One region of the Streptomyces sp. NPDC002055 genome, then DNA from elsewhere that is predicted to be linked to it. Evidence: riboswitches for the same ligand, from Rfam matches in the RefSeq annotation. Region 1 holds a riboswitch; the other holds the start of a gene.
What was found. A riboswitch is a leader RNA that binds a small molecule or an ion and turns the genes downstream of it on or off. The one in region 1 is predicted to bind cobalamin.
Positions count from the first base shown of each region.

Region 1 (3,391 bases):
TCTCGGCCGGTGTCGCCATCGCGCTCGGCACCTACCTGGGCGGCTGGCGGATCATCCGCACCATGGGCAAGGGCCTCACCGACATCCAGCCGCCGCAGGGCTTCGCCGCCCAGACCGGCGCCGCGACCGTCATCCTGGCCTCCTCGCACCTCGGTTTCGCGCTCTCCACCACCCAGGTCTGCTCCGGCTCGGTCATGGGCTCCGGCCTCGGCCGCAAGGGCGGGGTCGTCCGCTGGTCGACCGCGGGCCGCATGGTGGCCGCGTGGGGTCTGACGCTTCCGGCCGCCGGCCTCGTCGCGGCGGCCGCGGCGCTCCTCGCCGGCCAGGGCACCTGGGGCGTCGCCACCGTCGCCGTCCTCGCGCTCGTGGCCTGCGGCGCGATCTGGGCGCTCTCCCGCCGCAAGCCGGTGGACCACACCAACGTCAACGAGACCGGGGCCACCGAGCCGCCGGGCGTCGTCACCGCCGCCCTCCGCACGGTCTCCCCGCCGCCGGTCGGCTCCGCGGTCTCCGGTGAGGCGTCCGACGCCGTCACCGGCGCCCCGGTCGCCGGAGTCGCCGTGCAGGGCAAGGCCCCGCAGAGCGCGCAGGCCGGCCAGTCCGCCGCCAAGGTCACGGTCTAGGTAAGGAACCCACCGTCATGAACATCGACTGGGCAGCTCTCGGCCAGGTCTTCGGCGTCAGCCTCGTGGCGACCGTCGCGCTCGTGGGCCTGTTCACCCTCGGCATCGTCGGCACCTCCCGCCGGACGCGGACCCAGCCGGACGGCACCGCCACGGTGACCGCCCCCGGCTCCCTGGCCCGGACCGGCGCCTACGTCTGCTACGGCCTGTGCCTGGCCGCCGTGGCGTACGGCATCAATCTGATCGTCGCCTGACGGGCCGGGGCGAACGGCCCCCGCCCGCAACCGGTCCGCCGGGCCGGACAGCGCACCCCGCGCCGTCCGGCCCGGCGGACCGTCGTGTGCGCCCCGGGCGGGGCGCGGTCGTCCGCTGTGGGGCGCGGCACACTCTCCCGTCGCAGGTCAAGCGCAAGTTGACGGGCCTTCGCGGCCCGTGGTGGACTGCCGGGGCCCAACGGCGGCAGGAGAGGAAGCCGGTGCGAGTCCGGCGCGGTCCCGCCACTGTCACCGGGGAGCGCACCCCCACCCGAGATGTCACGGCCCGCAGCGACGGGCTGGAAGGCCCGGGGACGCGCCGATCCGGAAGCCAGGAGACTCTCACCGCCGGTACGTCGAGCCAGGGCGCGGACCCTGAGTGAGGACGATCGCGATGCCCGGCTGTTCCCGTACGCCCAGAGCCGTTCCCGGATGTTCCCGCCGAGGCGCGACGGCCGGCTGATCCGATGCGTGCCCATCACGCCCGGAGGGGACGGATCGCACGGTGAGGGGACGACACGGACTCGCCGCCGCGGGCGCGGCCGGCCTCGGCACCGCCCTGGGCTTCGCCGCCGACCTGATACTCGGTGACCCGCGGCGCGGTCACCCCGTCGCCGCGTTCGGCCGGACCGCCGCGGCCGTCGAGCGCCGGCTCTGGCGCGACCACCGCGGGGCCGGGGCGCTGCACACCGCCCTGCTCGCCGGCGGCGCCACCGCGGCCTCCGCCGTACTCGCGCGCTCGCTGCGCCGCTCCCCCGCCGCCACGGCCGGGCTGACCGCCGCCGCCACCTGGGCGGTGCTGGGCGGGACATCGCTGGGCCGGGAGGCGCGCGCCGTGGGCGGCGCACTGGCCGCAGGGGACCTGGAGGTCGCCCGCGAACGGCTGCCGCATCTGTGCGGCCGGGATCCGCAGGCCCTGGACGGGCAGCAGATCGCCCGTGCCGTGGTCGAGTCGGTCGCCGAGAACACCTCGGACGCGGTCGTGGGAGCCCTGGTGTGGGGAGCCGTCGCCGGAGTGCCCGGCCTCGTCGGCTTCCGCGCGGTCAACACCCTCGACGCGATGGTGGGCCACCGGTCGCCGCGCCATCTGCGGTTCGGCTGGGCCGCGGCGCGGCTGGACGACGTGGCGGGCTTCCCCGGTGCGCGGCTCACCGCCGCGCTGGCGGTGCTCGCCGGACCGGATCCGCGGGGGGCCTGGCGGGTGCTGCGCCGGGACGCCCGGCGGCACCCCAGCCCCAATGCCGGACCGGTCGAGTCCGCTTTCGCGGGGGCGCTCGGCGTCCGCCTGGGCGGCACCCTGGCCTACCGCGGCCGGGTCGAACACCGGCCGGTGCTCGGCGGGGAGAACCGTCCGGTGGCGGTGCCGGACATCGAACGCGCGGTCCGGCTGTCCCGGCGCGTCAACGCCCTGGCCCTCGCGCTCTGTGTCGCGGGCGGCCTGGTGCGGAGCCGCCCGCGGCGCCCGGCCGCCGGAAGGGGGAGCGGATGAACGGGCCGGACACGCACCACTCAGGCGGCGGGCTGCTCGTCGCCGGCACCACCTCCGACGCCGGGAAGAGCGTGGTCACCGCGGGGATCTGCCGGTGGCTCTCCCGCAAGGGGGTGTCCGTCGCGCCCTTCAAGGCGCAGAACATGTCGCTGAATTCGTTCGTCACCCGGGAGGGCGCGGAGATCGGCCGGGCGCAGGCCATGCAGGCCGCCGCCGCCCGCGTCGAGCCGAGCGCGCTGATGAACCCGGTGCTGCTCAAGCCCGGGAGCGACCGCACCAGCCAGGTGGTGCTGCTGGGGAAGCCGGTCGGGGAGATGAGCGCCCGCGGCTACTTCGGGGACGCCGCGGGCGCTCCGGAGCGGCAGCGGCGGTACACCGACCGCGGACAGCTCCTGGAGACCGTGGTGGAGTGCCTGGAGGAGCTGCGGGGCACGTATGACGCGGTGATCTGTGAAGGGGCGGGCAGTCCGGCGGAGATCAACCTGCGGCGCACGGACATCGTGAACATGGGCCTGGCCCGGGCGGCCCGGCTCCCCGTGGTCGTGGTCGGGGACATCGACCGCGGCGGGGTGTTCGCCTCGTTCTTCGGCACGACGGCGCTGCTGGCCCGGGAGGACCAGGCGCTGGTCTCCGGCTATCTGGTCAACAAGTTCCGCGGTGACGTCTCCCTGCTGGAACCCGGTCTGGACATGCTGCACGGGCTCACCGGGCGGCGCACGCTCGGCGTCCTGCCGTACGCGCACGGGCTGGGCATCGACGAGGAGGACGGGCTGCGGGTGTCGCTGCGCGGCACGGTCCGCGAGTCGGTCGTCGCGCCACCGCACGGGCAGGACGTCCTGCGGGTCGCGGTCGCCGCGGTGCCGCTGATGTCGAACTTCACCGATGTGGACGCGCTGGCGGCCGAACCCGGCGTGGTGGTGCGCTTCGTGGACCGGCCGGAGGAGCTGGCCGACGCGGACCTGGTGGTCCTGCCGGGCACCCGGGGCACCGTGCGGGCCCTGACGTGGCTGCGGGAGCGCGGCATC
Region 1 is NZ_JBEOXS010000011.1:159,750-163,140, reverse strand. It holds gene ABT112_RS09445 (inorganic phosphate transporter) at 1-623, shown strand, start outside; gene ABT112_RS09440 (hypothetical protein) at 641-877, shown strand; cobalamin riboswitch at 1,090-1,218, shown strand; gene ABT112_RS09435 (cobalamin biosynthesis protein) at 1,383-2,366, shown strand; gene ABT112_RS09430 (cobyric acid synthase) at 2,363-3,391, shown strand, end outside.

Region 2 (3,391 bases), on a different contig from region 1:
AGCCCCGCGCGGCCGTAGGAGACCGTGGTTCCCTCCAGGCGCAGTTCGCCCGCCGAGGGCCGCAGGCCTCCGCTGAGCAGCCGCAGCAGGGTGGTCTTCCCGCTGCCGTTCCGGCCGAGCAGTGCCAGGCTGCGGCCGTCGCGGATGCCGAAGGTGACGTCGTCCAGGACGGCCGGCCCGTCCTCGTAGGCGTATCCCGCGCCGAGGAGTTCCACCAGGTGCGATCCTGCGGTCATGGGGTGAGCCTTTCGAGTGCGAGCGTGAGGGCGGCGATCCCCGCCAGGAGTGCGACGGACGCGGCCACGAAGCGCCGGGAGACCTCGGATTCGGCCACCAGGACGCGGAGCGAGCCGTCGTAGCCGCGGCCCGCGAGCCCTGTCTGCAGCCGGGCGGCGCGCGCGAAGGCCCGGACGAACACGGTGGCTCCGAGCCCGGCCAGCGACCGCCAGGCCGCGGCCCGTCCGGACTTGCCCAGCCGGGCGGCCTGGGCCTGGCGGACCCGGGAGACGGTGTCCAGGAGCAGGAACGCCATCCGGTAGGTGACCAGGGCGACATCGACGACCGCGGGCGGCACGCCCGCCCGCGCCAGCCGGGGCAGCAGGTCGGACAGGGGCGTGGTGAACGAGAAGAGCAGCACCCCGAGCGACGCGGCGGAGGTGCGCAGCAGCAGCTGTCCGGCGTGCGCGGGCCCGTCCGGAGCCAGGGAGAGCGGGCCGTGCGGGCCGCCCAGCCGGACGAGGAGCGGCAGGGCGCCGGTGACGCAGAAGCCGAGCGGGATGCGGTAGGCCCGCCACAGCTGACGGGGCGGCACGGCGGCCGGCCCCAGCAGCAGGACGAGCGCGGCCACCACGACGAGGAGCGACCCCGGCCACGGCGGCAGGCAGACCGCCGACACCGTCAGGCCGAGGGCGAGAACGGCTTTGTCCAGGGGGTGGCGGCGGCGCCAGCGACTGCTGTGCGCCGCCGCGTCGATGGGCAGCACGCGGCTAGGCTGCGGTCTCGCGGTCCGGCGTCGCCGCCCCGTCCTGGGACCCGGAGCCGTCCTGGGACGTGGCCTGCTCCGCACCCTGACGGCGCCCGCGGCGCAGCCCGAAGTAGTACGCCAGAACACCCGCGCCGAGTGCGGCCTGGAGGGCGAACAGCGCGGACTCCACCTCGCCGGACGGCGGTTCGTAGAGCGGGCTGAACCAGGGCTCGTAGTCCGGCCGGATCTCGGTGATCGCGGACTCGGCCTGGGCGTCGGCGCCCGTGAAGGGCTCCTTCTTGTGGTCCCCGAGGCCGAGCGCGAGCGGCAGCACCGCAAGAGCGACGACCAGCACCAGCAACAGCAGGTTGATCTTGGTGTGACGCTTCATCGGGCAACGGCCTCCTGCTTCTCCGCGCGGCGGGACAGCACGCCCAGCCGGATCAGATCCCCCTTGCTGGACTGCGTCAGCAGGCGCATCACCAGCACGGTGAGGATGCCCTCGCTGACCGCCAGCGGGATCTGGGTGACGGCGAAGATGCCGCCGAACTTGGCGAGGGAGCCGAGCACTCCGGTGCCCGGGTCGGGGAAGGCCAGCGCGAGCTGCAGGCTGGTGACGCAGTAGGTGCTCAGGTCCGCGACGAACGCCCCGGCGAACACGGCGGCCATGAGCGGTGCGCCCAGCCGCCGGACCAGCCGGTACACCCCGTATCCGGCCCAGGGGCCGACGATCGCCATGGAGAACGCGTTGGCCCCGAGCGTGGTGAGCCCGCCGTGGGCGAGCAGCAGCGCCTGGAAGAGCAGGGTGATCGTGCCGAGCACCGTCATGATGGGCGGCCGGAACAGGATGGCCCCGAGTCCGGTGCCCGTCGGGTGCGAGCAGCTGCCGGTCACCGACGGGATCTTGAGGGCGGACAGGACGAAGGTGAAGGCTCCGGAGGCGCCGAGCAGCAGCGTGCTCTCGGGGTTCTCCTTGACCTCGCGGGACAGGGACCGGACGCCGTGGACGACGAACGGGGCAGCGGCGGCGCCCCAGGCGACCGCGTGCAACGGGGGCAGATACCCCTCGGCTATATGCATGGGAAAGCGAACCTCTCCAGCACCTCGTGGATGGACGACGCGCCCCGGCCGGTCTCCTGGCTGACGGGTCATGCCGTCCGGACTCCGCCTTCCCGGGCACCGAGCCGGCGGCTCGGCGTCCCAGTGGCTCCCCGAGGGGTGGAACCGGACTTCCCGATCACAGTGGCGAGGGCCGCACCGGTTTCATCACCGGTTTCCCGTACACCAAGGCCCTGAGAGGTTAGTGGGCAGCACGCTCCGGCCACAACCGGGGATCGGTATCGGCCACCGGCGGAGGGCAGGAGCAACGGTGCGCTTGCGGGGCGCGGGCAGCCAACCGCGCGCCCCTCGGGTGAGCATGGTCACTGCCCCGCGGGCGAGCGCGTGGTGGCACGGAGCATCTGCTTGGCCATGGAGTACCCGGCACTGCCCCGCGAGCACACGCGGGGTGGCCGTCGCTTCAGGCGAGCGCGCAGTCGCCGCAGAGGCCGCCGCCCGGGACCCGGTAGTAGAGACAGCAGCTGCGCCGGGTGAAGCCGCCGCCCGCGAGGGTGCCGGTGCCGTGCAGCGGCGGCTCCCGGAACAGCTCTCGGACCAGCGCCGACGCCGTGTCCGCGGCTTCGGCGCGGCCCCGTGCGCGGCAGCCGTCGCGCAGGACGCGGTACGAGCCGAACAGCGCCGACCCGGCGTTGCCCCAGAGCAGTTGCCCCGAAACCGGACATACGGACCGCACGGCGCGGTGCAGGGGTACGAGGTGGCCGTCGACCACCGCCGCGCGCAGCCGGTCCGCCGAGGTGCCGGGATCGGCCGCGGACACGGGGCCGTCCGCAGCGGACACGGGGCCGGGCAGCCAGAGTTCGTCCGGGGCGCTCCGGTCCGGGTGCCACCACAGCCGCTCCGGGGAGAGGTCGGGGAGGGTGCCGGCGAGCACGGCGGAGCCGAGCGCGAGGGACCACAGCCGGGCGGCGAGCCCCTGGAAGACGAGGGACGCGCCCACCCGGAGCTCGTCCGTGCCCAGCCGGCCGGCCACGGTGGTGATCCGGGCGCGCAGCGGGCCGGGGTCCGCGCAGAGCTCCGCGAACGGCACATACCCGTGGGCACGCGGCTCCTCCCCCGGCGCCTCCGCGGTCCGCACGGCGAAGAACGGACCCGCCTCGGCGACCCGGCGCAGGCCTTCGGCCATGGACGTCCCCGGCATGTGACTCCTCTCCGTCGCCCTCGGGATTCTCCCGTACGGACCGACGGCGGCCGGGAGGGCCCCGGGGCGGGACGCTCCGCCCCCGGGCGGCGGGGCGGGCGGGGCGATAGAGCGGCTGAGCGGCGGCAACACCGCGCCCGCCACTCACTCGATCGGGCTAAAGCCACCCA
Region 2 is NZ_JBEOXS010000001.1:129,430-132,820, reverse strand. It holds gene ABT112_RS00580 (energy-coupling factor ABC transporter ATP-binding protein) at 1-236, opposite strand, end outside; gene cbiQ (cobalt ECF transporter T component CbiQ) at 233-982, opposite strand; gene ABT112_RS00570 (energy-coupling factor ABC transporter substrate-binding protein) at 987-1,355, opposite strand; gene ABT112_RS00565 (energy-coupling factor ABC transporter permease) at 1,352-2,044, opposite strand; cobalamin riboswitch at 2,074-2,268, opposite strand; gene ABT112_RS00560 ((2Fe-2S)-binding protein) at 2,484-3,221, opposite strand.
Region 2: linked by a shared signal. The riboswitch ahead of ABT112_RS00565 (energy-coupling factor ABC transporter permease) and the one ahead of ABT112_RS09435 (cobalamin biosynthesis protein) in region 1 are both predicted to bind cobalamin.